Regions from separate parts of the Dendrosporobacter sp. 1207_IL3150 genome, predicted to be linked through region 1. Evidence: riboswitches for the same ligand, from Rfam matches in the RefSeq annotation. Region 1 holds a riboswitch; each other region holds the start of a gene.

Evidence for each region. A riboswitch is a leader RNA that binds a small molecule or an ion and turns the genes downstream of it on or off. The one in region 1 is predicted to bind lysine.
Region 2: it holds a riboswitch for lysine, as region 1 does, so the genes downstream of both, dapB (4-hydroxy-tetrahydrodipicolinate reductase) here and lysA (diaminopimelate decarboxylase) in region 1, are expected to answer to the same signal.
Region 3: it holds a riboswitch for lysine, as region 1 does, so the genes downstream of both, V6C17_RS09335 (amino acid permease) here and lysA (diaminopimelate decarboxylase) in region 1, are expected to answer to the same signal.

Annotation. Positions count from the first base shown of each region.
Region 1 is NZ_JBAIYU010000010.1:157,264-167,513, forward strand. It holds gene metA (homoserine O-acetyltransferase MetA) at 1-951, opposite strand, end outside; gene mrdA (penicillin-binding protein 2) at 1,215-3,065, opposite strand; gene V6C17_RS04235 (SIMPL domain-containing protein) at 3,375-4,076, opposite strand; gene V6C17_RS04240 (hypothetical protein) at 4,172-5,128, opposite strand; gene V6C17_RS04245 (RNA polymerase sigma factor) at 5,144-5,701, opposite strand; gene lysA (diaminopimelate decarboxylase) at 5,953-7,239, opposite strand; lysine riboswitch at 7,340-7,514, opposite strand; gene V6C17_RS04255 (hypothetical protein) at 7,684-8,448, opposite strand; gene gmd (GDP-mannose 4,6-dehydratase) at 8,489-9,454, opposite strand; gene V6C17_RS04265 (MASE3 domain-containing protein) at 9,709-10,250, opposite strand, start outside.
Region 2 is NZ_JBAIYU010000011.1:16,932-27,181, forward strand. It holds gene V6C17_RS07725 (ribonuclease J) at 1-652, opposite strand, end outside; gene dapA (4-hydroxy-tetrahydrodipicolinate synthase) at 847-1,728, opposite strand; gene dapG (aspartate kinase) at 1,760-2,974, opposite strand; gene V6C17_RS07740 (aspartate-semialdehyde dehydrogenase) at 2,978-4,015, opposite strand; gene dapB (4-hydroxy-tetrahydrodipicolinate reductase) at 4,040-4,834, opposite strand; lysine riboswitch at 4,980-5,153, opposite strand; gene V6C17_RS07750 (general stress protein) at 5,406-6,026, opposite strand; gene V6C17_RS07755 (YlmC/YmxH family sporulation protein) at 6,093-6,383, opposite strand; gene V6C17_RS07760 (hypothetical protein) at 6,392-6,694, opposite strand; gene dut (dUTP diphosphatase) at 6,792-7,247, opposite strand; gene V6C17_RS07770 (M16 family metallopeptidase) at 7,265-8,512, opposite strand; gene V6C17_RS07775 (N-acetylmuramoyl-L-alanine amidase family protein) at 8,663-9,547, opposite strand; gene V6C17_RS07780 (polysaccharide deacetylase family protein) at 9,683-10,250, opposite strand, start outside.
Region 3 is NZ_JBAIYU010000017.1:56,400-66,649, forward strand. It holds gene V6C17_RS09300 (NAD(P)/FAD-dependent oxidoreductase) at 1-600, shown strand, start outside; gene V6C17_RS09305 (DUF1667 domain-containing protein) at 600-971, shown strand; gene V6C17_RS09310 (TerC family protein) at 1,178-1,840, shown strand; gene V6C17_RS09315 (hypothetical protein) at 1,868-2,743, opposite strand; gene V6C17_RS09320 (S1C family serine protease) at 2,890-4,110, opposite strand; gene V6C17_RS09325 (VOC family protein) at 4,203-4,664, shown strand; gene V6C17_RS09330 (metal-dependent hydrolase) at 4,743-5,687, opposite strand; gene V6C17_RS09335 (amino acid permease) at 5,842-7,260, opposite strand; lysine riboswitch at 7,353-7,529, opposite strand; gene V6C17_RS09340 (sensor histidine kinase) at 7,677-8,807, shown strand; gene V6C17_RS09345 ((Fe-S)-binding protein) at 8,869-10,185, opposite strand; gene V6C17_RS09350 (FAD-binding oxidoreductase) at 10,187-10,250, opposite strand, start outside.

The DNA.
Region 1 (10,250 bases):
TCCCTCACCATTAAGACCATTTAGATCATCTGTATCATTTAGCTTATCAAGATTAAAAGGTGTGCCCTGATAGACATAATAGTTAAGCCAGTTTGAGAAGAGTAAATTCGCGGCACTGCGCCAGCGTACTACTGGCATCTGCTGAGGATCATCGTTAGGATAGTAATTCACTGGAATGTTAATTGGCAGACCTTGCGCAACGTCACGATCATACTCTGCTTTAAGGGTCAGGGGATCATACTCCGAATGTCCAGTTATAAATAATTGGCGGGATTTTTTAGCCACAACTGCATAGACACCTGATTCCTCTGACTCAGAAAGTATTGTCAACTGAGGTACTTTCTCGATATCTTCTCCTTTAACTTCTGTATGACGGGAATGTGGAACATAGAAGATATCATCAAAACCACGGAATAGCATCTTCTCTTTAATGTTGACTTTATGGGGAAATACACCAAAACATTTTTTCGGTAAATTATACTTTGGAACACCATAGTGGTAATATAACGCCGCTTGTGCTCCCCAACAAATATGAAGTGTGGAATAGACATTTTTCTTACTCCATTCCATAATTTCACATAGTTCATTCCAGTATACAACTTCTTCGAACGGTATTTGCTCTACTGGTGCGCCGGTAATTATCATGCCGTCATATTTACGAGTCTTAATTGAATCAAACGTCTCATAAAATTTGACCAAGTGCTCCTGAGGAGTATTTTTGGGTTCATAGGTTGCCGTATACAAAAAATCAAATTCCACCTGCAGCGGGGAATTGCCGAGTAAGCGAAGCAGCTGGGTCTCAGTAACTATTTTGGTCGGCATCAAATTAAGCAGCAATATGCGAAGTGGACGTATGTCTTGTGAATAAGCTCGATCCTCGTCCATTGTAAATATATTTTCCTTTTCGAGGATATTTACGGCGGGCAGATTATTAGGAATTTTTATTGGCATAAAATCCACTCCTTCAGCTTAAGTATACTTAAAAACGCATAGTCCTTCTAATAAACACTAATGTGTATACCCAAAAGGCTTTATTTGCCACGATAGACAAATAAAGCCTCGTATTTTACAATTATACTATTTACCTTACCAGATATTCAACTCATTTTTCATTAACGAGCGCGGCTTGCTCTTTTGCAATAAAAGCCGCTGCGCTCGCTAGGAATTAATTGGCTAACCTACTTTATTAACTTCTTACTTAAGTGGTTAGCTTTTTATCTTGTGGTCAAGCCTTTAGCCCGATTTTCTTCTTCAGCCAAAGCATCTGCAGCATCTTTAGAAGGTGGCAAGCCGAAAGCTGCTTCCATTATCTTTCTTGCAACCGGAGCAGCTGAATCTGAGCCGTAGCCGCCTTGTTCTACAATTGCGGCGATAGCAATTGTAGGGTTATCATATGGACCATACGCGACAAACCATCCATGGTCATCACCATGCGGATTTTCGGCTGTACTGGTTTTGCCGGCGATTTGAGCATTGAAGCCTTCGAAAATGTACCCAGCTGTACCGCCAGGCATAACAACCTCGCGCAAACCATTCCGAATAGCGTTGATATTTTTCTCAGTCATGGGTATTGTGCCTATTTCTTCTGGTGCAAAGTTTTTAATCGTCTCCCCATTCGGCGAAACGATTTGTCGTACTAGGTACGGACGATAACGGTGCCCGCCGTTTGCTATCTGACTTATAACTGACGCCATCTGCAGAGGTGTTGCCAGATGAAAACCTTGACCAATAGCTGCATCGAAGGTTTCGGATAAATACCAATCTTCACCATATACCTTTTCTTTATACTTGCGGTTAGCAACTAGCCCATCATCTTCGCCGTTCAAATCAATTCCAGTTGTTGCACCTAGTCCAAATTTCCGTGCCCACTGTTCTAGGTTATCTATTCCCAATCGATTACCCAATTCGTAAAAATAAACATTATTTGATTTGACCATGGCTTCATTAAAGCTTATATATCCTAGTGCCGCCCCATGAGCATTTCCTTTGGGTACAAGCCAATGTCGACCGGTGTCTAATATCTTTTCTTCAATACCTACTTTACCCATTTCTAGAGCAGCTGTGCCTGTTACAATCTTAAAGGCCGATCCAGGAGGATATGCAGCGCCGATAGCTCGGTTTTGCATCGGGTTAAAAGGGTTATCATTTATTGCTTTCCAGTCTTTTACTGAAATACCGCCGTTAAATAAATTTGGGTTAAAACCAGGACGGCTTACCATTGCTAATATCTCACCAGTTTTTGGATTCATAACCACTACAGCTGCACCCTTTGCATTGGGATTTCCCAGCCTTTTCTGTAAGTAGTTAAGCCTATCATCCAAGGCCTTCTCTGCGGCCTTCTGAATCTTTTCATCTATGGTAAGTATCAGACCATTACCAAGCGTTGGTTCCTTTTTACCTAGCATTCTGACAGGTCGTCCAGTTACATCAACCTCTACCTGAGCCCCGCCATTAACCCCACGAAGCTCTTTATCATAATATTTTTCTAGGCCAAATTTGCCAATAATATCGCCTGTTTTGTAACCTTCGGACTTCTTTTTTTCTAACTCAGCATCGCTGATTTCGCTCACATAGCCAAAAATATGCGCACCTAATTCATTATTAATATAATTGCGGACTGATTCAATCTCGATTACTACGCCTGGAAGTTCATAGCGGCGCTCCTCTATCTTAGTAACAATATCCTGCCCAACATCGCTTTTAATTCTTATTGGGGACAAGGGGTTATCCTGCTGCTTAATTTTGGCCTTAATATCAACCAATTTCATATCCAGAATGACCGACAGTCTTTCCAGTACATCATCAGGTATTGGGCCGGATATAGGAACTAAGGAGACCGAAAAACCTGGACGGTTGGATACTAGCAGCACACCATTTCGGTCAAAAAAACTGCCGCGCGGCGCCATCACAGGCATAAGTCTAATTCGATTGCTGTCTGCTTGCTGATGATACTCTGCTCCCTTAGCTATCTGTAAATACCCCATCCTGATTACAAGAGCGGCAATTACAAGCATAACGATATAACCTAATATATCCAATCTACGATTTCGATGTTTCCCAACCATCTCGCAGCAGCATCCCTTCATTATTATCTACTATAAAATTTCTCACAGGATGGTAACATAACGGGAATGGAGTAAGCTGCCAAACTTGACTCCTCCTGAGCTACCCACATTTCACTCTCTATAATTATACTACATTATGTTAACAATTTGGCTTAAAAATTTTCTTTTGCCCTTAGTTAAATTTATCCACTATATCTAGTCCTGCATAAAATAAACCTGGCTCAATACAGAAAGGCTGCCTAGATATGGTTAAATTAAAAATGGGACCATTAACTCCGACGATGAAGTTAACAGTCCCATATAGTAGCTTTATTTTAATTGTACCGTTACTTGCACATTCGCCCCTACAGTTACCTTACCCACTAGAATATTCGGCGGTGCAGCCGCATCCATATTTGCACTCTTTAACATCCTACTTTCCATTATAACTGGGTTATAGTAAACACCAGATTCATTTACCAGTGTTACTCCTGCAACCTTTTTATTTAGAGCGCTCGCAATTATATCAGCTTTGTTCAAAGCATCTTGGATAGCATCTTTCAAGGCGTCTTTTCTGCTTTCTGATTCATTTTCAGATTCAAATCTTACCCAGTTTATCTCAACGGCGCCAGCTTTAGTGACTTCGTTTACTACAATGCTTGCTTTATCTATAGCAGTAACGACTTCTAACCGCTCAGTTATACGGTAGCCTTTTAGCTTAGGCAAACGATCATCCTCATAGCTATATATTGGATTTACTTGATATGTATCTGTTTTAATTTTTTCTTCAGATACTCCTTGTTCTTTCAAAGAAGCTAGAACTTTGTTAACTGTTCTGTTATTTTCAATTTTAGCGTTTTCGATATTCGAATTAAATGTGTTAATCGCTATTGAAATCCTTGCAATATCAGGAGCAATTTCTTTCTGACTGCTGCCGCTAACCTGTACGACTGTTTTTGTAGCCTCGCTTGCAAAAGCCGGGGTAATAAGCATTAAACTCACTGCTACAAGCAATAGTATCTTTTTAAACATTTTTATAACCTCCAAAAAATAATTTATTTGTTTTGTTGCATCTATTAGGTAAAACGTAATACAACCTCAAAAGGTAACGGCTTGTATTACGTTTTTTATTTATTTTCAACCTTTTTTTCTATTAGAGAGCCAGCAATTTGCTGAAGCTCCTCTATTGGCCTTACCCCCTCTATCTTGAGAACATACTTCTCACGTTTGACTATAATAGCCTTCCTATCAGGATCGTTCAAAACAACAATATCTGATACCGATTTTTCTATCGTCGCTTGTTCTTTAGTTTTTTTCATATCCTGATCCAATTCGCGGGTTGTCTGAGTAATAATAATTTCGTCTTTTGTGCCCTGGTTGTATAACTGGCGAATAATCCCGTTATTTTTATCTATTGTTACTGAGTACGCTTCTTGATTTGGGATTACCATCATAATAATTGACTTGTTTTCAGCATCTTCGGACTTTGTTTCTAGCGGTAAATCACTTGCTATTCTGGCCATTAGAATATTTTCATTTTCTGTTTCACTTGAGTCTTGTTGCTTTCGCATAGCTACATAATTAGTCCTATCTTCAACTATCGGCTCTGAAATCACAGCTTTTTCAATTAATTGAGGAGTCTTACTAACTTTATTTTCCACGACCTCAGACTGAGACTTACTTGACGACGAATCAATAGTTTTTGCATATTCTTGCGAAGGCTGATCGGATACTTTTGACTCGTCTGCAATGGATATTTGCGGTGATATATCGTCAGCAGGCTGAGGTGGTAAAACGTGAACGAATGCAACTACAAATCCGGCGGCAACTGCCGCAGCAAAGCTGCCATAGAGCCAATGTTTTTTTCTTTTTGGCTTACGACCTCCTAATTCAAATGCTAGCTTGTCCGCCATTTCTCCGATAAGTTTAGTTGGTACGTCTTCGTCGGTATATGACTTCTTAACAACTGCCGCCACATCAATCAGTTCTTTTACATCAGCTGATTTGATGTTAGGATGTTTCCCTTGATTTAAGTCATCTAGACAATTTGACAGTTCTTCAATTTTCATGTTTTCTTTATTCATACTCAGTCCACCTCCTCATTTAACTATTCCGATATTCAAGCACATATTTCGCAAATTCTTTAATGCGCGCTGCTGAAGCATTTTGATAGCGGATTCAGTTTTATTCATCTTTATAGCTGCATCACGGATTGACAATCCTGAAATGACTCTTAATTGTATCGTTTGGCGCTGCTCGTCAGGCAGACTATCAACCAAATTAAATATTTGCTTTTCACCTTCAAGCCGAATTGTATATTCTTCCGGTTTTTCTGCCTTGTCCATTATTGCTTCGCTATACTCTGTTATATCCAATAACTGGGGCGAGCGGCCAGTTTTACGCCAAAAATCATTTACTAAATTCACAGCTATTTTAACTAAATAATGTTTAAAAGGTATGTTCAATATTTCGTAACGTGGTAAAGATCTGAATGCCTTCATAAATGTATCTTGGGTTATTTCCTTAGCGTCATCTTCATTGCCAAGTTTAGAGTATACAAGCCTGTAGATAGGCTGCCAATAGTACGATATTAAGGTATTTAAGGCCTCGCGATCTCCCGTTTGTGCTTTTGTTATAAGTAAATTCTCATCCTTCACTTAAGAAATCACTACCTCCCTTCTAGACTGCCTTATCATACTAAAATTCAGGTGTAATAAAAAGTTCACCTGCTCAAGTCTCACTTTATAAATAACGTTTAAATTCTTAAAAAGTAACGCTTCATCCTAATAATATATTACCTTAGCATGTTCTCAATGTACATTTAGTATTATGCTTTACGCATCGTAACATATAAAAAAAGCACTATTCATCTATCCGCTAGATAAATAGTGCTTTCGCTTTTTTAGGTCTAGTTTTGTGATTTAGTTGCTGCTGCTTTACTTAAGCCGCAAGCAGGAACATCAAGAGTTGCAAAATAGTCTGCTATTGTTTCAGCCCTGCGAATTAAATCCACTTTTCCGTTAGGTTTTAGCAGCAACTCAGCTGAGCGAAGTTTGCCGTTATAGTTAAAGCCCATTGCGAAACCATGTGCACCTGTGTCATGAATAACAACAGTATCACCAATGTCCATAACCGGAAGCTCACGATCAATAGCAAATTTATCGTTATTTTCGCACAAAGAGCCAGTGACATCATAGACATGGTCTAATGGAAGATCTTCTTTGCCAACTACAGTAATATGGTGATATGAACCATATAATGCAGGACGCATTAGGTTAGTCATACAAGCATCAAGTCCAACATAGTTTTTGTGAATTTGTTTTTTGTGAAGAACAGTTGCAACAAGATAACCATAAGGCCCGGTAATCATCCGTCCGCACTCCATCGCTATTCGTAATGGATGCAGACCGTTAGCGGTGATTTTTTCTTCATAGGCTTTCTTAATGCCTTGTCCGACATATTGTAGATCAACTGCTTGCTGCTCTGGCTTGTAAGGAATACCGATACCGCCGCCAAAATTAACAAATTCGATGGCGACGCCAACTTTTTGCTTAATTTCTACGATAAGATCAAACATCATATTTGCAGTTCCGATAAAACAGTCAGGGTTTAGTTCATTTGATATTACCATTGTATGAATACCAAAGTGTTTAACACCCTTCTCTTTCATAATACGGTATGCTTCAAAGATTTGCTCTTTAGTCAAACCATATTTCGCTTCTTCTGGATAGCCAATAATGGTATTACCATTTTTCATTAACGGACCAGGGTTGTAGCGGAAAGATATTGTTTCTGGAATACCTGTATGCTTTTCTAGATAATCGATATGACTTATATCGTCAAGATTGATAATAGCTCCCATTTTACGCGCGGCTTGGAACTCATCTGCTGGGGTATTATTAGAAGAAAACATTATGTTTTCACCAGTTATGCCAGCCATTTCAGCAAGCATAAGCTCAGGTAAGGAACTGCAGTCTGCGCCTATTCCTTCTTCTCGCAGAATTTTTAAAATTGTTGGATTTGGAGTAGCTTTGACGGCAAAGTACTCTTTAAACTGAGGCGCCCATGAAAAAGCTGCAATCAGTTGGCGGGCATTTTTACGTATTGCTTCTTCATCATAAATATGAAAAGGGGTAGGATACTGTTGGATAATTTCTTCTAATTGTGATTTTGTAAAAGGTAACTTTTTAGCCATTTGATTGCCTCCGGTAAATAAGATTTTTTATTTTACGAATATTAAAGCGGTTTGCGAACCGTCTCGCAAACCGCTAATAAAGAACATAATTATTCTAGCAGTGCAAGACAGCGCTCCATACACTTTCGCGTATGACAGTTCTGGATTTGTTCAACACAGAACCAGCATGGTTTTCAGCCAAAAAACCATTACTTCGGCGGCTAATCCTTCCTGTACCCATCATTGCTGGCAGCTCTAGGTACATACTCTTATTATGCCGCACCTCTATCTTAAGACCATATAATATTGGATTAAATTTTAAATCATTTGGCGTAGAATGTCAATGCCATAAATGCCAGTAATTTATAATCATTCTCAACTTGATGAAATAGTACTTTAGTTCATCCAATTATTAAAAGCTCCGCCCATATCTCAAATGCTCTCTTATTCGTTAAAAACGTATTCTTATACCATTATATTCTTAGCTTTAAAATCTTCCTCAGTATCACAAAAAGTTAATTTTCCATAACATCGTCGATTATCAATATACTGTGGTATACCCGCCTTACGCAAGTTATGACTAAATATTACATAATCATACCGACCGCTATTATCGATATAACTAGCATAATTAAGAACTTCTTTGCGCACCAAATAAGTACAGTGGATTACTTCAACCTCAATCAAGCCTTTTATTTTTTGCTGTAATATTTCAAAATATAAATTAGATGGTTTAAAGTAACCATTGCTGTCTGTAACAAAATGATAATTAGAATAATTGCTCAAGGGGTTATCACCGTTTCGAAGATAAGGTCCAATAACTGGCATTCCAGTTTTTAGAAGCACTTCAAGTGTATCTTCAGCTATAAAATTATCACAGTCTACAACAAAGTAATGAGTTCCCCTGGCTCTCGCCCATTCGATTGATTCCTGGCGTATCTTTATTAATACATTCAATTTTAACGCATTCCAGTCATGAGGATTATATTGCTGTACAGGTTCTGCCACATCGCTGGGGTCATAGTAAATTTCTGAATATCTATCCTTTACTTTTTCAATCCACTCTTCTAATACATTAGCTGAATTATCGCGGTTATTGTTTGTCCTTATATACAGCTTAATCTTAGAAGCAGGATATGTCTGATTTTCTATTTGCTTTAGATAAAAAGGTAAAACGTGTCCCTTATCTTTTGCCAGAATAGCAATTGTAACAAAATCATTTGATTCCATTTATAAAAAACACTCCTTATTTAAAGTTTAAGCTTTGACTTCATTCTTTAGAGCGGACAATATCAGCATCTACCATCATTTCTATTAATTCCTTAAGGGTTGTTCTCGCTTCCCAGCCAAGGATCTGTTTAACTTTTGCCGGGTTGCCAAGCAAGATATCAACCTCGGACGGACGATAGAATGCCGGATCAATAACAACGTAATCTTCATAATTAAGGCCTACATATTCGAATGCAATTTTACACATATCCCTGACGGTTGTTGTTCTTCCAGTCGCAACAACATAATCATCTGGTATATTCTGCTGAAGCATCAGCCACATGGCCTCAACATAATCTCCTGCAAACCCCCAATCACGTTTTGCATCAATATTACCTAGTCGCAATTCCTTCTGTTTTCCCAGCTTAATTTTAGCTACAGCGTCAGTTACTTTTCTTGTGACAAACTCAATACCTCGAATCGGTGACTCGTGATTAAAAAGAATTCCGCTGCAGGCAAACATATCAAAGCTTTCACGGTAGTTTACTGTCATCCAATGCCCAAATAACTTTGATACACCATAAGGACTTCGTGGATAAAAGGGTGTCGTCTCGGATTGAATTGGTTCTCTAACCCAACCAAACATTTCACTGCTTGATGCTTGGTAAAACTTTATAGCCTGGTCAGTTTGGCGAATTGCTTCTAATACATTTAGAACTCCAACTCCTGTTGTTTGGGCAGTTAATGTTGCCTGCTGCCAGGATGAGCCAACAAAGCTTTGTGCACCAAGATTATATACTTCACAAGGCTTCGCTGTATTTATCGCTCTAATTAAAGAAGCTATATCTGTAAGGTCACCATTAATAAGTTCTATCTCATTTTCAATCCCAAGATATTGTAATCGCCAAGTCGTTGGCGTTGCTCTGCGGGCAATAAGTCCATAGACCTTATAACCTTTACCTAAAAGAAGTTTAGCTAAGTATGCACCGTCTTGCCCGGTTATACCTGTAATTAATGCAGATTTCACCTAAACACCTCCAAGCGTTTATTACGCTCGCGCTTCGCATAATACGGCTGCTTTTATATAGTTAGTTCATGTAGGCTCAGCGAATACTTGCTCAACTACTAACCGTACGTAATATTGTATGCAAAAGCTCTGAATGTGTGTGCGAAGCCAATAGAAGAGTGCTAGTAGGCGGGGCTTTACAATACATATGAAAGAAGCTTCTATGGCGATCCCAGCCATAGAAGCTTCTTTTTAAAAATAGTTTTTTATTATGCTTAGGCTAAGTAAAAAATTAACTTAAATGTTGTTCCTTTAGGACCAGTAACTAAGTCAATTTTTGCGTTATGCCGCTCTGCAATTCTGTAGCAAACTGGTAATCCCAGCCCTGTTCCATTTTCCTTTGTTGTAACAAACGGAGTTCCTAGCTTTCTTACAACCTCTGGGGGAATCCCTGAACCATTATCTCGAATTGATAGCAGGATACTACCTTCACTATAGCTGGTGTGTATCATTACTTCACCGGACTCACTCATGGCTTCGAAAGCATTGCGTACCAAATTTAGCAAAATTTGTCTTATTTCATTTTCATTAAACTCGGTGTCCGGTATATAATTAATGTCAGTATAAATTTCATGACCTAATCGAAGTGCATCGGCTTTTAAAAGTGGTAGTAACGAACGTATTACGTTCATCAGGTTACCGCGTTTCATTTCCACAGCTTTATCTTTTGCAAGAGAGAGAAATTCGGTGATTATTGAATTTGCTCTATCGAGTTCTTCTATCATTGTATTAATTTGCTCATGATACTCGTAAAACT
Region 2 (10,250 bases), on a different contig from region 1:
ACGTTTCATCAAAAGTTACTCCAACAGACCTTTCACTTAAGGTATAGCCGGGATGTTCAGCATTAGTGCTATCTGCGAGCAGCAAAAGTACGCCTTGATCACCTAATTCCGCAAACTTATGAAAATCTGTTACTTTGGAGTCGACTGGGGTTTGATCAAGCTTGAAATCACCCGTATGAACAATTGTCCCAATCGGGGTTTTAATAAAGATACCAACTGCATCAGCTATACTATGGCTAACATGAATAAAGCCTACATTAAATGAAGCGATATCAATGCTATTTCCTGGGGCTAAAGGAAACAGATTATCTGAGGATATTTTGTTTTCTTTTAGCCGTCCTGCTAATATCCCTAGAGTCAAATTAGTTCCATATACAGGTACATCCAGTTGTTTTAACACATAAGGAAGAGCGCCGATGTGGTCCTCATGGCCGTGAGTAAGTACAATGGCCTTAACTAAATCTTTATTTTCAAGTAAGTAAGTAATATCCGGTATAACTAAGTCTATACCAAGCATATCATCATCAGGAAACATTAAACCACAGTCAATGACAATTATATCGTCTCCATATCGGATAACCGTCATATTTTTGCCAATCTCCCCTAAGCCTCCTAAAGGGATAATCTGAACTTTGTGTTGTTGTTTGGACAAAAAAAAGTACACCTCCAGCTACTGTGAATGAAGTATATTTAACTAGTACTCTTAGATAAGTTTTAACCAGCCGTTCTTACACCTTGTACCTATTATATCTTATTAACATTGTTACAACAAGTCGAAACAAAGAACGCCATATAATGAATCAAAAAATAGCCCATCTAAAAAAAGATGGACTATTTTTTGATTCATTATATGGTTCCTAAATCTTTAATGGCCTTTTTAATTACTGCTAGTTCTGAGTCAGTTGCAGGCACAAGCGGCAGGCGAAGCGGTCCGGCGCTTTGACCAATTATATTGACTGCCGTTTTAATTGGTATTGGGTTCGTGGTAACAAACATGGATTTAATAAACGGTATAAGCTCAAGATGTATTTCTTGTGCTTTTGATAAATTGCCGTTAAGATAGGCAGCAATCATTTCTTGCATGCGGACACCAATTATATGAGCTGCTACACTAATTACTCCTGTACCTCCGATAGTCATGATAGGTAAAGTCAGAATATCGTCGCCACTATAAACAAGAAAATCTTTGTTAGTATTACGTATAATTTCTGAAACTTGCTCTAAGTTACCACTAGCTTCCTTTACGGCAACAATATTTTCGATTTCAGAAAGACGTACGATAGTACTAGGAAGTATGTTTGCGCTAGTTCGCCCAGGTACATTATATAGTATTAATGGTAGTTTAGTAGCCTTAGCGATAGCTTTGAAGTGTTGATAATAACCTTCTTGAGGTGGTTTATTGTAGTATGGCCCTACTAGCATCGCTCCATGAACCCCAATTTTTTCAGCTTCAACAGTCAGTTCGATAGAGGCTCTTGTATCATTTGAACCTGTTCCAGCAATGACATAGGCCTTATCGCCCACTGCTTCAAGTACAGTCTCAAATAGTTTAAGTTTTTCAGGACTAGAAAGTGTTGCCGATTCACCGGTACTACCAGCAACTACTATACCGTCTGATCCATTATTTATTAAATACTTAGCTAAATCGGCGGCAGCTTTATAATTAACACTATAGTCATCGTTAAACGGAGTAACCATAGCTGTAATAACCCGACCAAAATTCCTCATAACTTCTCCCTCCATTATCTATAGAAAAAATTTAGTTTGACAAACTAAATTTCTCGTGTAAAGCAGTAACGGATTTATGCATATCAGCTTTTTTAACTAATACGGAAATCGACGTATGAGAGTCAACGGTCTGTAGAATTTGAATGTTATTTTTAGATAGAGCCTCAACAAAGTTTGCCATAACACCAGGTACTTCTCGCATACCCCCACCGACAACAGATACCTTTGCACAATCATAAACGGTATCAACCTTAAAACCTAACTGAAGTAATTTGTCGGTAGCTCTGTCAGCAACGTCCTCGGAAATAGTAAACATTATCTGCCCAGGGTTAACGTTGATTAAATCTACGCTAATCCCTGATTCAGCCATTGTTTTAAATGCTTTAAAACTCGCATCGCTAGCGTTATTGGTAGCTATTTTTATTTGCGCAATATTAGCTAAGTAAGTTACACCTGTTGCGATACGGTCTGATACTGCTGTCCCACCCGTATCACCTTTATTAATATTAGTGATTAGAGTTCCTGGGGCATCAGAAAATGTTGATTTAACGACTAAAGGAATACTTTTCTGCATTGCAATTTCGACAGCTCGTGGATGAATGACCTTTGCACCTTGATGAGCTAACTGGCATACTTCACTATAGCTGATACAATCAAGAATCTTAGCGTTGCTGACGATTCTTGGGTCTGCTGTCATAATACCATCTACGTCTGTATAAATCTCAATTAACTCCGCATTTAATGCACCACCTAATGCGGAGGCAGTCGTGTCGCTGCCGCCGCGCCCTAGTGTTGTTAGCTCTCCCTCCGCACTCATTCCCTGAAAACCGCAAACAACAGGGGTTTTCCCTTGCTTTAGCAGACGGATAATATGCGCAGAGTCGATTTTCATAATTCGAGCATTATTAAAATTAGTGTCAGTCATAATTCCAGCTTGGCCGCCTGTAAGCATAACAGCATCAAGTCCATTGGCTTGTAAAGTACCGGCCATAACAACTGCGGAAATCATTTCGCCGCAGTACATAATTTGGTCAAGTTCGCGTGCCGCAATATTCTTATTTGCTGTCCGCGCGACTTCAATTAGTGTATCAGTAGCATAGCTTTCGCCTTTACGCCCCATTGCAGAAACTACGACGACAGGAGCATAACCCTGCTCTTTTGCTCTATTTATTTTTTTAACAACCAGCTGTCTAACTTCGGGTGATGCTACCGAAGTACCACCAAACTTCTGTACTATTATACGCATTATCTACACCTCAAGTAATTTATGGTTGATCATATATTCGGCAATTTGGAGTGCATTTAATGCAGCACCTTTGCGAATTTGATCGCCAACCACCCATAGGTTAAGACCGTGCTGGACACTTTTATCTTCTCTAATGCGTCCAACAAAAACTTCATCTTTGTTTGAAGTGAAAAGCGGCATTGGATATAGCATTTCGGCAGGATTATCTTGAACGATTACCCCAGGGAATGCCGCAAGGGCTTTTCGAGCATCATCTGCTGACAATGCACTCTCTAGTTCTATATTTATAGATTCTGCGTGGCTGCGATATACTGGGACTCTAATTGTTGTTGCAGTAATGCCAATATTGTAGTCATTTAGTATTTTATGCGTTTCATTAACCATTTTCATTTCTTCTTTAGTATAACCATCGTCTACAAACACATCGATCTGCGGAAGTAGGTTAAAAGCTATTTGATAATGTTTTGGTAAGCTAGCACTTGGTAGAATATTAGCTTCAGCAGGGCGATTTTCAACTATAGCTTTAACTTGGTTATCGAGTTCCTCAATTGCCTCTTTACCGGCTCCCGATACAGCTTGGTAAGTAGAAACAACAATTCTTTTAATTTTTGCTACATCATGAAGTGGTTTTAATGCCATAGTCATAATAATAGTAGAACAATTTGGGTTAGCAATAATCCCTTTATGGTTTTGAATAGCACCAGGATTTACCTCTGGAACAATCAGCGGAACATTTGGATCCATTCTAAATGCACTGGAATTATCAATAACAACTGCACCGTGCTTCACTGCAGCTGGAGCGAAGGTTTTGCTAGCTGCTCCGCCAGCAAATAATGCAATATGCACATCTTTAAAAGAATCGTCTGTAGCTTCTTCTACTACATAATCTTTACCCATGAAGTTAATTACTTTACCTGCGGAACGCTTTGAAGCAAGTAACTTCAGTTCATTAAAAGGAAAGTGTCGCTCGGCAATCAGCTCTAAAAATTCCTGACCAACTGCACCAGTAGCTCCTAAAATTGCAACATTATATTTTTTCATGGTCATCGCTCCTTCAGTTAACAACTAATCTAGTATATGTTCTAGTCCAACAACCAACCCGTCTAAGGTTAAGACCTTTTTGCAAGCTAATACAACTCCAGGCATAAATGACTCTCGCGAGATAGAATCATGTCTTATAATTAACGACTGGCCAAGACCGCCAAAAATTACTTCCTGATGAGCTACATATCCTGGCAATCTAACACTGTGTAAACGTATTCCTTCAAATTCACCGCCGCGTGAACCTTTATACTTCTCAAATTCTGCAGGATGCCCTTGTTTTAAATAACCTCTAGTTTCAGCAATCAACTCTGCAGTACGTATTGCTGTTCCAGAAGGAGCATCAAGTTTTTGATCATGATGTAGTTCAATGATTTCTACATGAGGTAGGTACTTAGCAGCTTCGCACGATAATCTCATCATCAAAATTGCACCAATTGAGAAGTTAGGTGAAATTAAAGCATTAACTTTATGCTTTTTACACAGTTCATTAACTTCCTTAAAGTCGTCTTCAGACAAACCGGTTGTTCCAACTACTGGGCTGACACCGTTTTTTATTGCAGTTCGAATGTTTTTCATAACCGACTCCGGGTTAGTAAAGTCAACCATTACTTGAGGTTTAGTTTCATTAATTACAGTTTCAAGATCATTTCCGATAGTAACACCGTTTTTGCCAAATCCAATTAATTCTCCAACATCGGAAAAGTCTGATTTAACATCGACTGCCCCAACAATGCTAAGATGTTCATCCCTATGTACTGCTTTTAATACTTCAAGACCCATTTTACCGTAAGCACCGCAAACTATAACTCTTATCACTGGGTTCCACCTCCGAATTACTACAATACACCTTAGGCGTATTTAACATAAAAAACTATAAAAACAGCCGGTGAGAACTATCTCACCGGCTACCATATGTGGGCAGCGTAAAAAGGATAAGAAAACGCTAAGGTTTTCTATTTCCAGATGAGATAGCACTCCACCATATTTTATGGTGACAGTCTAACACCTATTCGATGTAAGACCAGTATCGAACAATTGGTAATCTTCGATACTTCGGCGGTCAACCCTTTTCTTTCAGATCATTGGTACCACGCTCCCTGAAAGTACTATTGTTGCCCGCACCTCTACTCTTGCTGTGCAGGATTCTATTTAATTTATGTACATTGTATAATATAGGTTCCACTAGTGTCAACTTTTTTTAAAAACTTTCCAAAATCACATTTTATTGAAAAAAAGTGATTTGTTTGTTTATTTCAACTTAGATAATATAAAAACCGGGATAATTCCCGGTTTGATTTTATACGATAAAAAGTATAAACTTTCTTACATTCATAAGGGGGGATTATCGACTTATTCCTACGCAAAGCTTGGCACAAGCCTTGTTTTCTTACTGATGACTTTCTACGTTATCTGCCCCATATCGTCTGAAGATTTTAGCAGCTTCATCAACTTTTTGCTCACTAGTACGTACAATAGCTAAAATTTTGTTTTGTTCCACTTGGCGAACATAACGTTGACTTGCTTCTGATGGAATTCCCCAATCTATTAAACCACCAGCTAAACCACCAGCTAGAGCTCCGCCAATTGCTGCACTTATAGGTCCAGCAGCGAGCAAAGGGCCTATGCCAGGAACCACCATAGCTCCTGCTCCAATTAATAATCCACCGATACCGCCAAGTGTTCCGCCAGTCAAAGCTCCATCTGTAATATCATCATCATAGCTGACTTTGTCAGTTGAATTTGATTGTCTGTTTGATTTAGATACGATATTTATTTCTTCGTTTGTAAAACCTTGGGTACGCAGTGTGCTAACCGCAGTTTCCGCATCTACTTGTGAATCAAATACCCCAATAACGGTTTTTTGCTTCTGAGTATTTGTGTTTTGCGAAGAGCTCTTACCTGCTTGACTGCTCGAATTTGAATTTTGCTGTGATTGTGAATTAGTATAACTGTTTACAACATCGGTTGAAGAATTATTTTGGGACTGGTTATTTAATTGGTTATTCATTTTACATAAATCCTCCTAACATTAAATGCTTTACTGCAGTTAATGTTAGTTTAACCTGATTTAAATCTAATATGTGTTTTCGTGCCGCTCACGAATATTGGAATACATTCTATCAAAAGCATTATTCAAATCAACAATAATTACTTCGTCGCCTATTCTTTTAATTGACTGCCACGGAATTGTCGATGCTTTACTTTCATTGAAAAACCTTAGAAAGTTCGACCGATTAGGCAGAATAAGTGAATGGATCTGTCCTGACTTAATCTCGAAAGAAAGTTCACATTCTTCAATTACTCCGAGCCTTCCTCCATCACCAATATTAATTACTTCTTTTCCCGCGAGTTCACTCAAACGCATTATATCACCTACTTTATAAATTTATAAAAAAGTGGTTGAATCATAGCTAAACATATAGCCGTGAATGCTAAAGGATCAATAGATATTGTGTGTAACGATACTCGCTCAGGAATATCTAATTTTAAGAATGATGTTAACATGACAAGAGACAAGTACACACCACCCGAAACTGCAACTATTTCCTGAATAGCTAAAGAAAGCGGTGAAGATTTACTTTCGCCGTCGATAATCTGCCGATATCGGTAAATGCGAAATATTATTGAACAAACGATTCCTAAAAATAGTAAGAGTAATGTTATCCAACTATTCATAACATCCCCCACAAATCTTTTGTAAATCTTATTCTGAACTTAATAAAATTATGTCCTCAAAAAAAGATAAGGCAGTTGATAAACTGCCTTATCTAAACTATTTTTCGCCTGTACTTCCAAAACCGCCTGAGCGAGTTTCAGCAAGTCTAAAATTATCATTATCAATCAGAAGATATTTACAAAATATTCCTTGAGCAACTCTTGTACCTTTAGTAACAAGGACATCCTCTGAGGAATGACTATATACGGCTATCATAATATGACCTTCGTTCTCAGGGTTATTATAATAATCAGCATCAATGATTCCCTGACTATTGATTAAAGTAACTTTATTTTTTACGGCGAAACTGGATCGAATATGTAATCCGAGATATTCATCGTTGCCCATATATGCTTTTAATCCTGTGGGAATAATAGTTACTTGGTGTGGCATAATTACAACGTCCTCAGAGGCCGCAATATCATAACCAGCGCTTAAAGATGTTTTGCGCTCCGGAAGAGTAATGCCGTTGCTTATATAACAATTAACAATTTCAAAGCCTCGGATTTTCATTGATTTCTCCTATTATATCAAAATTTTGGTACTGCACTTATTTTACCTAATGGTCCTAAAGTTGTAAGGCTTATAGAGTGTGGGTTTAAATACGTGTGAATTATCGTATTTATGTCTCTGATAGAAGTATTATCAATTTTAGAAACAACTTCATCAAGAGTAACATATTTTCCTAAGCTGATCTCCATTTTACCCATTCTCGACATTCGGCTGCTCGAACTTTCAAGTCCAAGAACAAGGTTTCCTTTTAATTGTTCCTTTACTCTTGAAAGCTCATCCGGTTTTATACCATTTCTTTTTAAGTCAGATAGGGATTCTACAATAAGTGCTATAACTTGCTCAGTATTTGAAGGACGTGTCCCTGCATAAATAGTAAATAAACCGCCATCACTGTAATTTGTTAAGTAGGAGTATACAGAATATGCGAGACCTCTCTCCTCCCGTATAGACTGAAACAATCTAGAGCTTATTCCCCCACCCAATAAATTATTTAAGATATGAAAAGGATAAATTTCAGGAGATTCCTGAGCTACTGCTGCAACTCCCATGCATATATGTACTTGTTCTGTAGCTTTCTCGTAAGAAGAGGTTTTGACATTAAAAGTAGGAGCTGGAAGATGTGACTGATGTTTTGCACCATGCAGGTCGCCAAAATATTTTGAAGCGAATTCAAGCAGTTGTTCGTGGTTCACGTTGCCAGCAGCTGCAATAACCAAATTATCTGGAGTATAAAATTGCCTATAATATTCTAGTATAGCAGTTTTATCAATTGTCTCTACCGATTGGGTTGTCCCGATAATATTACGGCCTAATTGATGATTAGACCAAATATTTTCGATATAAAGATCATGAATTTGCTCATCAGGTGTATCTTCATACATATATAACTCTTCAAGAATTACTTCTCGTTCACGGGTAATATCATCATGCGAAAACTTTGATCTAACGATCATATCACTAAGGATATCAACCGCTAGCTCAAGATGGCTATCAATTACCTTCATATAATAGCAAGTATGTTCCTTAGAGGTAAATGCATTTAGCTGCCCTCCAACTGCATCAACTGTTTCCGCGATATCTTTTGCCGAACGCGTTTGAGTACCCTTAAACATCAGGTGTTCAATAAAATGAGATATCCCATGGTTATAATCTAGTTCTTCGCGCGAACCGCTTCCTATCCAAACACCTAAGGTAACAGATTTGACAAAAGGAATATTCTCGGAAATTACCCTTATACCATTTGGCAATATAGATTTTTGATACATATATAACTCCTTTTCTTGTATAAGTAATTATGTTCTGGTAAGTGTTATAAAATCCTTCATAAACTATTTATATTTAGGTAGTTAGATAAGCATGTCAAGGAAATCAAGGAAAAAAACAGAGACATATGTCTCTGTTAAATAATACTATTGTCAATTAAAATACTTCACTATTCCGTTAAATATACCTTGCGCAATACTATTACGATATGAGTCGCTGCTCAATTTTGCAGCTTCTTGAGAATTAGTTACGAAACCCATTTCTACTAGAATGCCAGGCATCGTTGTGTTACGTAAAACGTAAAATGTTTCAGGAGCAGTACCTTTATCGATAGCTTTTGTTTCTTTAATAATAGCGCTCTGCACCTCTGTAGCCAATTTAGGTGATTTCCCGCTGTGATAAAATGTCATAGCTCCGGCAATATCCGGATTTGGGTTAGAATTTGAGTGGATACTGACAAAAATATCGGCATTATTAGCCTGGGCTAAATCAACCCGTGCTTGAAGTTCCTGGCCTAGTGTGCTGCCTGCGGCAGCTACCGTCTTATCGGTTTCGCGAGTCATTATTACTTTTGCGCCAGCTTGTACAAGTTTATCACGTAATTTAAGACTGACGGAAAGATTGTTATCTGTTTCTCTTGTATTATTTGCTACAGCACCTGGATTACTACCACCATGCCCGGGATCGACAACAATCACCTTCCCGCGTATACCAGAACTATCTAGTACTGTTCCACTATCTGAAGATGGAGGCAATGGAGTAACTTTTACGGGGTTACCATTTGGATCACTGCTTGATTTTGACCCGAATACGTTTATTACGGGGCCCAATATTTTATTGAAAAGGTAGCCAAATAACTTTTCGAAAATATTGCTTCCGCTGCCTCCTGTACTATTTGATTGCGACAAAGTGCCAGATGATAGGGTTTTAAGCACATCGTCAACAGGAGCGGCATTAACTGATTGTACTGGTATAACTATCATTGTAAAAACCAACAAAAACAACATCAAAAAAGTTGTAAATTTATTTCTATTCACTTAGTACCTCCTCTATAGCAATATCAACATGCTCTAAATGGACTGCAACTCTATCTACAGCAAAGCATGTTGACATAATATCATATAGAGGGGTTTTTAGCAATAAGAAAAACAGGCAATTATATGCCTATTTCTTTATTTTAGTATATCAGAGACTGTTGTAATAGTATATCCTGCCTTTTGTATTTCTCGAATTAGCTCTGGTAATGCTTTAGCGGTAGGGTCGGTAGGATGCATTAGAATAATAGCACCATTATGTAGTTTTTTTATTACTCTGTTTTTGAGAATATCCGCAGGCGGCCTCTTCCAGTCAATCGTATCAATACTCCACATAATAGTGGTATAGCCAAGCTCGTTCGCAGCAGTAATTACCATATCATTATATTCACCATAAGGAGGTGCATACAAGTTGGTTTTTATTCCAGTAATTTCGCGTACTAAGTCTTCGGTCTTTTGTATTTGGTCTTTGTTTTTTTCTTTAGTTATTGCGTTCGGATGAGGATGACTATAAGTGTGATTACCCAGTTCATGTCCTCGATTTGCAATATCAGTTAATAATTCGGGATATTTTTTTGCCCAGCTGCCTCCAATAAAGAATGTAATGTGTACGTCATTATCGGTAAATGTCTGGAGCATTGATGGTAAAAACTCCTCGCCCCAAAAAACATTGCAAGCAAACGCCACCTTGGGCTCGGTTATATTT
Region 3 (10,250 bases), on a different contig from region 1:
GGAGTAACTTGTGCCAAGGTAGATGAAAATATGAGACCAATACCAGGTACAGAATTTGAGTTAGAGTGTGATTGTTTATTGCTTTCAGTAGGTCTTATTCCAGAAAATGAGATTTCCGAAGAGGTCGGAGTAAAAATAGATCCCAAGACAAGTGGACCAATAGTTGACCAGAGACGTCAGACTTCAATACCTGGCTTTTTTGCAGCAGGTAATGTAGTTCATGTACATGATCTTGTTGATTTTGTGTCTGAAGAAGGCGAAATAGCCGGAAAATATGCTGCTTTATACGCGCAAGGCATACTTCCAGAAAGTTACCGTACAATTAACGTTTTAGGTGAAAATGCCATTCGAACAGTGGTTCCGCAAAAAATTGTACTTGATGATACAAGCATAGATGCAGTTCGCTTATTTATGCGTGTTGGAAAACCTGAGGAAAAATTGATTGTTGAAGTTACGGGCGCAAAAGAACAAGTAATAGCTACGAAGCGGCTGCCAATTGCAAAACCGGGCGAGATGATAGAATTAGATATACCTGTAGACAAATTTAGAGATGCTGGTGAATTTGTTGTTGTGACATCTAGAAAGGCGGTGAAAGCATAATGAATTCTTCAAGAAAACTTAGCTGTATTGTATGTCCAATTAGTTGCAGCGGCGAAGTTGTATTCGAAAACGGCCAGATTAAGGATGTTAGTGGCTTTAACTGTAAGCGTGGTGTAGAATACGCAAATACAGAGGTTACTAATCCTATGAGAATGCTTACTACAACCGTAAAGGTAGATGATGGTGAACTAGCACTATTACCTGTAGTTTCTAAAGCAGTTCTCCCAAAAGGAAAAATACTACCTGCAGCGCGTTGTTTAGCGAGTATTAAAGTGACTGCGCCGATCAAAGAAGGCGATATAATATATCGGGATATTCTAGGCCTTGGTGTAGACATTATCGCTGCACGTGACTTAGCAAAAAGAAATTAAGATATAAGCAAAAGAAAACCTGGATTTTCATTCCAGGTTTTCTTTTGCTTTTTAAAGAGTATGTATTTATTTCCAAATATAAACTAGAATACTCATTTAATTAGTTGAATAGGTTTCTCAGAGTAGTAATTACATATTCTTACTAACATTACAAGAATAGCTTACGGTAATAATAATAATGCTAAATCATTTTTATGGTGGTGAACATGGATTATTTATTTAGTTTGTTAAGTATTATTACGGTAAATTTAGTTCTAAGTGGTGATAATGCCTTAGTAATTGCTTTAGCATGCCGTAGGCTGCCGGACAAACAAAGAAAAGTAGCAACAATTATCGGTGGAGCAGGGGCGATTATACTTAGAATTGTGTTAACCTTTTTAACAATTTATTTACTTCAAATACCATACTTACAATTAATGGGTGGTCTACTGCTATTTTGGATAGCTCTTAAACTTGCTAAAAATGAGCACCACGATAATGAGAATGTTTCAAATGCCTGCAGCTTAGGGGAGGCAGTTAAGACTATAATTGTAGCAGATGTGGTTATGAGCTTAGATAATGTTATAGCTATAGCGGGCGTTGCTAAAGGTGATGTTAGTCTTTTGATTGTAGGTTTAGCTATTAGTATTCCTCTAATAATTTGGGGAAGTAAGCTTATAAATATGCTTATGGAAAGGTGGCCAATAATTATAGTAATTGGAGCCGCTTTTTTAGGATGGACCGCGGGCGAAATGATCACAAGTGATACTAAAACTATTGAACTATTGACAAAGTATCCTTGGCTCAATATAGCGTTTCCAGAGGTATTTGCCGGCCTTATTGTCATTGTTAGTATGATATCATCTAAAAAGCGAATACGAAAGAGATAACTAGCTTAGACAGCTAATAAATCTGTATTAGAATTTCATTTCACCATTTATATAAATACCGCGCTGGCGACTTGTAGCTTTATCCCAAGATATATCCGGACTCAAGTCTTCCCATCCTCTATAGATATCCATTTGCTTAAAACGATAACCAACAGTAACTGCCCCATTTTTAATGACAGAAAAGCGCAGACCTGCTTGTGTGTCTATAATTTGGGCTATACCCATATGCCTAAAATCTAAGTCTCTGAGGTTCCAATAGCCATGTCCTTGCGCGATCGCCAGAGGGGAATACTTAATGGTGCCCACAGCGGTTATTTTCGAAGATAGTTTCTTTTCTGATTCAATACCAATGAATGGACCATGATAGATCATTGTATAGGTAGAATGAAGATTTTCAAGTTGCAGAGGCGGAGATTCTATTTGGTAATTTGAAATGTAATATACTCCGTCTGTCATTAAATAATTACTCTTGGAATAGCTATAACCATAACTTAGACTATTAGTGTCATTTAGTTTTTTTACCCAACTAATTTCGATGAAATTTGCAGCTCCGCTAGTATTAAACTCGCCATAATACCAAAGATTATTACCCCCTAAGGGGTAGTTCCAGTCAGAATCGCTGCCTGTTGCATTTTGGATTTGTCCCATAAATCCACCAGCAACTCTCAGCGTTTTTTTATTGGTTAGGGGAGTTTCGAGACTTACAGTAGTATAATTGCCTGAATGAGGGTATTTAAGTTCAGATGAGCCATACCCGTTTGCATTGAGGGGAAATGAAGTACGCCACATTTGTGAGCCGTCTACAGCCCAATTACCTATTGAGATAGTAGCGGCTTTTACTGAACTATTTTGCGCTATGGCAGACAAAACAAAAACGATGAAAAGAACCATGAATTTCGACACTGGTAAGCTCACCACTTTACATAATATTTTTAAAAGTTATTCGATGACGATCTAGCTACTACCTCTAAAGTAAGCAGTGGTAATATCGGGAATAAAATTACTAAATTAAGTAAAAAAACCTGCATTAGCAGGTTTTTTTACTTAATTTAGTTATCTGAAGTTTCTTTGGTTTGTGTAACATTTTGATCAGTAGTTATTGCTGCTTGAGCTTTTTTCCTTTTTAGATAGATAAATATTATACTTACTGCTACGACAAGCGTGATTAATAGCCCGAGATAAGCGTAATAATCTGGCCAATAACGCTTATCATTACCTTCAGCTATATTTTTCTGACATTCAGCTATTAAAGACTCCACTTCGGAATGCTTAGCATACAGTCGTTTTACCTCTTCAAATTTTGTTAGAGCTTTTGTATAGTAGCCCTTCCAATAAAATTCTAAACCCTCACGGTAAGCTTTATCGGTAAGGCTCTCATCATTAGTAGCTCCGGCCTTGCGTACATACTCTTGTACAGTATTTGAAGCCATGCAGTAAAGAGGACCATTTAGAGTGCCGTTAGCATTCATGTAGAACGTAAGTAGGCCAATTACCTGACCATCACTATTAAGTACTGGACCACCAGAATTTCCCGGAGTTACTCCTTCAGCGTTTACTTGAATAAGAGGTGCTCCTTGTGCGGTCGATTTCTTATCAGAGGAAATGGAACCAGGAGCCCAAGACCACTCAAGCTGAGAATTTTTCGACCCAATGCTTCGTAGATCACCAGCACTTGGATAACCTGCAACAAAAATTCGTTCTCCGGTGCGTACTTTATCCGAATCGCCCAATCTTAATGTTGGGAAATTGCGACCTTCGACTTTGATTATGGCAATATCCTTGCCAGATTTTTCACCTGTTGATGCTCCTATTTCTTTTAGATCAAAAGGTAATTCTTCGCCACCTGGTGTAACAACTGTAAATACTGAAGATATTTTGCCGAGACGCGCATAGCCTTGTGTAATAAGAGCAATAGCTTGTTCTTTCGGGAGATTGTAGTTTTCCATAAGTGTATAGACTAGCTGCCAAGCCAAGTTTTCCCACTTCTTATTGTCGTCATGGTTATATACATCAACAACATGGGCATTAGTCATAATATATCCGTCTGGGTTTATAAAGGCGCCGGATCCAAATCCTCCATAATAAGCCGGAATCTGATAGTTACCAATTGTCCAAGTTCCGTAATAGTAAGCCCACACTCTGACAACCGCTGGTTTAGTCAATTTTGCTAGTTTTTCCTCCGAAGTCCATTCTTTACTGGCGGCAAATACACTCAATTGAGACAAGATAAATAGTATGACTAATGTCACTATAAAAAGTTTTTTAGTCATTGAATCACAACCTTTCGCCTTGCTTATACTATAGGCTATTCAATGATTAAAAACATGGTTATACTTTTATATAAATTGAATATAATTTTAAGATGGCAAAGTTTTTCGGTAATAACAAAAGAACTCGTGATAGTACCAAAATCGAAAATATCAAAGGAGCAAAAAATATTATGAAAATCATTGTTACCAGTATCTTCGTTCAAGATCAAGACAAGGCACTGGAGTTTTATACAGAAACACTAGGCTTTGTAAAAAAGCATGACGTTCCTGTCGGAGAATTTAGGTGGATAGCGCTTGTTTCTCCCCTCGCGCAAGACGGTACCGAGCTTTTGCTCGAACCCGATGCCCATCCTGCCGCTAAAGAGTATCAAAAGAAGATATTTGACGATGGCATACCAGCAACAATGTTTGGCGTTTCAGATATTAACAAAGAGTATAAACGATTATCGGAAAACGGCGTGAAGTTTACTTTGGAGCCGACCAAAATGGGCGAAGTTACAATTGCTGTCTTCGACGATACATGCGGCAATCTTATTCAGATTGTGCAGCAGTAACTTCATAACGGAGTATTCTTTGGATAAATCAACAATACTTAGAGCCTTAAAATAAAAGAACCAGTCAATTTGACTGGTTTAAGACGGTACTTTGATTTTGCGGCCATAGGATAATAGGTATGCGTCTATTGGAACTAAGTTTTTATCGAATACAACTGTTGCACTATGGCGAAACTGCTTGTTAATTAAGTATCGTAAATCATAAATATTCACTCTAAATATATTATCGTGTTGTGTTTCTTCGATATAGATTAGTGGGGAAAAACTATTAAAAAAGTCCCCCACAGTCGTCTTTTGTGCATAGAGAGCAGCGTTTGAGTTGTTCTGATTTTTAGGTAAGCACAGTTTTTGTTCAAGCTTTGGATGAAGAGCACCGATCTGACCAATTATAAAACTATCAGAGGTTTCTATTACAAAGTCCCAGAACAGCAGTCTTTTTAATGAGGGCATGACTTCTACCCGGAAAATAGCCTGATTTGCATATTCATAACGCAGCCATCTTGCAGCTCTTGTGCGCAAATAAATACGCACTAATATATATATTGTTATAAATAGAAAGGTTATAAGAGAATGTTCTTTTGGTGTGAGTTTAGGTAAAAATAATGCCAGCATAGCTATAATTAAAATTGGATCAAATACGTTTAATAACTTGCAGCTTTTGCGTTCGCGGCGAATAGGCCACAATACGGAAGTACCATGGGTATTGAAGTAATCGATAATAATATGCGATAAGCCGCCAGCAAAAGCCCAGAATAATAACTCGACAATATTAGCTTGTGGATAAAATAAGTGAATTCCTCCAGTGAGTAATATTGACAATAAGACGACACCAGGCAGTGAGTGTGAAAACGCCCGGTGTTGTCTAATATAAGCGAAACTACCACGCAATTGGGCAATAATATCAAAGTCAGGAGCCTGGGCGCCTAAGACAGCAGCGATATAGATAGGATTATCTATTGCAGGTTGGTGGCCAGACAGCCCAGCCACGGCAATCCCTATTAAAGCATGTGATAAGGTATCCATTTTCCACCTCCGTTTCCAAAGCCCTAAAAAAAGTTTACATAAGATTATAACATGGGGGAGGGGGAGTTGGTCTATGGTAAGTTCAGGTATAAAATTTTGTAAAAAACAAGCCGTACTAGACTCTGCAATAGTCTAGTACGGCCTTGTTTTATCATTAGTGATTAATCTGATTAGATGGTGCTGTATTTAATTTAGTCTTTAGGAAGAGCACGTAGTAAAGGTATATTGCTGCAAGTACCGGTATACCGGTATAAATAACTATTCGCTGTGCTTCGTCAAAGTAAAGACTAACGATAACACCTAAATTTAAAACTATTGCTAATAATGGTACAAAAGGATAAAGCGGAGTTTTAAAACTTAAATCTTGTATTTTTCCACCAAGGCGTCTAAATTCTTTTCTAAAGTTAATTTGGCACCAAGCTATTATAATCCATATAAGGCACCCAGTTAGGCCTGTACTAGACATAAGCCAGAGGTAAACTGTGCTGGCCGCAAAACTTTGTGTTAGTAGAGAAAGACACGCTAGAACAAGCGTAATAATAACACCATTAAAAGGTACACCATTTGAATTAAGTTTACTCAGCCAAGACGGTGCTAAGCCTTCTTTTGACATAGACCATAACAGACGAGAACAAGCATACAAAGCAGAATTACCAGCCGATAGAGCTGATGTCAATACTACGAAACTCATTATGTCTTTTGCAATAGGTATTCCGATGCGCCCGAAAACCTGTGCGAATGGACTTTCTAATACACCAGCTTCCTGCCAGGGAATAGTACCAGCAAGAATGGATATAGCTAAGACATAAAATATAATGATTCTTGCTGTAATCCCTCTGATGACCCTTGGTACGTTTTTACCGGGGTTTTCGCATTCTCCAGCGGCAATACCTACAAGTTCGGCTCCTTGAAATGAATATACCACTGCAATCATTGTTAAAAATACAGCACTAAAGCCGTTAGGAAAAATATCTCCACCAATATTAAAGTTCGAAAATCCAATCGAACCTTCATGCCCAGTAAATCCAAACATCAATCCCGCACCAGCAATAATGAAACCAACTATTGCGGCTACTTTTATACCAGCGAACCAGAATTCAGCCTCGCCATAAGTTTTTACCGAAACTAGGTTTAATAAAGCTAATGCAACAGCAAAGATGGCACACCATATCCATATTTCAACCTGCGGAAACCAGCTATGCATTATTATTCCGGCAGCAGTAAAATCTGCAGCTATGCAAATAGCCCAATTTATCCAATAAAGCCACCCTGTTGTAAATCCTGCACCAGGTGAGATAAAACGGGATGCATAGCTCTGAAATGAGCCAGAAACAGGCATAGCAACTGTTAGTTCAGCAAGGCATAGTAAGACCATGTACATAATTATGCCGCCGACTAAGTATGCAAGGATTGCACCAAGAGGACCTGCTTGGTTAATTGTTTGACCAGACCCTAAAAAAAGCCCTGTGCCGATTGTTCCGCCTACCGAAATCATCATGAGATGGCGTGATTTCATATCACGCTTAAGGCCTTTTTTTTCGGGGCAAAGTGTAGTTGTGTCAATAGAGCTCAAAAACTAATCTCCTCCAAATAATCTAAAATTAGAAAAACAAAAAGCCGTGAGCTATCTCACGGCTGATGATTGTAATAATACAAAATCTGCCCCTGTGAGATAGCACTTCATCTGAAACTGGCATTTTCAGACGACAGTTTAGCACTTATTTAGTACTAAACCAGCAAAGTTTATTGCGTAACTTTACTTCGGCAAATATCCCTTTCTGTACAAATCACAGCTTGCGGCTCATTGTACATACTAATAATATTTGCACCTCTATGCATCACGATTATTCCAAACCTTATTTTATAATAGACATTGTTTAGTGTCAATGGATAATTCCAATAATGTTTATTGCATAAAGACAATCAATTGACTAAAAAACCTAAACAAGCTAAGATTAAAATAACACTAAATGTAACGGTGGTGAAAAAATGCCTAAAGAGGAGTTTCAAAGTCTCGATCCTAAATTCGCACAATCACTAGTTGATATAGTTGCTAGTGAATTAAAGAAAAATGTGAATATAACTAACGATAAAGGTGTAATTATAGCTTCATTTAGTAAAGAAAGAATAGGACAGGTTCACGAAGCTGCAGCTCAGAGACTTACTTCGGGAAATATTCAAGAGTTTTCAGTAAGTGCTGAAGATGAAGTGCGACTACGTGGAGTTCGGCGTGGAGTAAATGTGCCAATAATTTTTGCGGATCGTTGCGTTGGTGTTATAGGTGTAACAGGTGATCCAGAAACCGCGGCGCCTTATGCTAGATTAGCGGCACGTTTTGTTGAAGCGGCTCTTCAATCAAATGCAAATCGTGAAAAGCTAATGATAGCTCTAAAAGAAAAGCGTGAACTTCAGACAATCTATGTAAATAAAATTATTAGTATTCAAGAAGAGGAACGGAAAAAGATTTCTCGTGAACTTCATGATGAGACAAGCCAATCTCTTACTTCAATAATTGTAGGTCTTAGGGTTCTTGCTGAGCGGGCTCATAATGAGGCAGATCATGAGCAAATAATGCAGATGAGAGATCTAGTCGCTCGTACGCTCGAAGCAGTACATCACTTAGCAGTAGAGCTGAGACCCCTATTATTAGACGACTTGGGCTTAGTGGTAGCTTCACAAAAATATGTAGAGAAGTACTCACAGCAATACAATATCCCGGTTGATATTGATTTTGTAAACTTATCAAGAGAGTTGCGGTTCACCCCAGAGGTTGAAATCACAATGTACCGAATACTGCAAGAAGCATTAACTAACATTGCTAAACATGCTAATGCTAGTAATGTTCAGGTTGTATTACGTCGGCACAGGCAAAAACTTACTCTTATAGTTGTAGACAATGGTATAGGTTTTGATTCTGATTTATCGTCAAAGTATGGTAATGATAGTAGGTTAGGTATATTTGGAATGAAGGAGAGAGTCGAACTTTTTGATGGCTATTTTGCAATTTGCTCTAAAGCTAAAGAAGGCACAAGTGTAGTAGCTGAGATACCATTAATAGCTAAAAAGAGTAAGAAGCGCAGCCTAAGTAATTCTAAACACGTTTCATTATTTAACAATTAATATGCTTGTCTACATAATAAATAAAAAATTACTCCCCGCCTTGAAGGCGGGGAGTAATTTTTTATTTGCGTTTACCAGCTTGATATGCTTTATCAAGAAGCTGAACTGTGTGAACAACATCTTGGTTCATGTTGTTTTGCAGAATACCATCTTGGATATGCATACGGCAAGTACCGCAGCTTGTTGCAACAATATCAGCTTTAGTGTTGGCGATATTAGCAACTTTTTTGTCGTTGATTTGGCGAGATAATTCATAGTTTGCTAAGCTGAAAGAACCGCCTGATCCGCAGCAGCGATCACAGTCTTTCATTTCAACAAAATTCAAGCCAGGAATAGCTTTTAAAACTTCACGTGGTTGCTTAGTGATTTTTAGGCCGCGAACCATATGGCAAGGATCATGCATAGTAACAGTTGCGTTTACATTGCCAAGGGTGTCTTTGCGGAATTTAACAACATCTACTAAGAACTCACTGATTTCATAAGTCTTTTTAGCGATCTTTTCAGCGCGTGCTTTCCACTCTTTGTCATCTTGAAGAAGATGTGGATATTCCTTAAGGGCTTCAGTACAGGAACCACAAGCGCCAATAACATAATCTACATCGTATTTTTCAAAAGTAGCAATGGTTGCTTTTGCCATTTCTTTTGCAAGATCAACATCACCAGATACGTAAACAGGAGTTCCGCAGCAGTGCTGACCGCTAGGAATTACGACTTCCATATCGTTTTCTTTTAGTACATTGATAACTGAAGAACCAACATCAGTGTACATATAGTTGATAGTACAGCCAGTGAAGAAACCGACTTTCGCCTTAGGATTATCTACTTTTATAACCTCAGGATATTGGCTGCGTAGAGGAGAGGAGGAGATAGGAGCAGTAGCGCGTTTCGGATCCATACCAGGCATTGGGAATCTTGAAACAGCAGCCATTTTTCCAGGGATCTTTTTGAAAGTAAGTCCGCCGAAAGTACCGCCCATACGTAGAGCAAGATCGAATAATTGTCTGTTTCTCAAAAGTCTGAAAACGTTCTTTTTGATTGGGTGTAAGCCACGGGATTTAACTGCAGCTTGACGACCACGAAGGATTAATTCGTCAGCTTTAACACCGCAAGGGCATTTTGCAGTACAGGATTTACAGTTTAGGCAGTTAGCCATAGCGGTATCAAAACCAGCAGTGATAGGAAGAGTACCGTTCAGAACAGCTTCCATAAGTGATATCTTACCACGAGCTACAGAAGATTCTTTATTAGTCTCTTTATAGATCGGACAAACTGCCATACAGTTACCGCATTTCATACAGTTAGCTAATGCATCTTGTATGTCATTTAACAACTCTTTATCGTGAGCGTTGATATCGCTCGCAGTAATTTGTTTACTCATATTAACACTCTCCCACTAATTTACCAGGATTTAAAATCAGATTTGGGTCAAGTGCGCGTTTAATA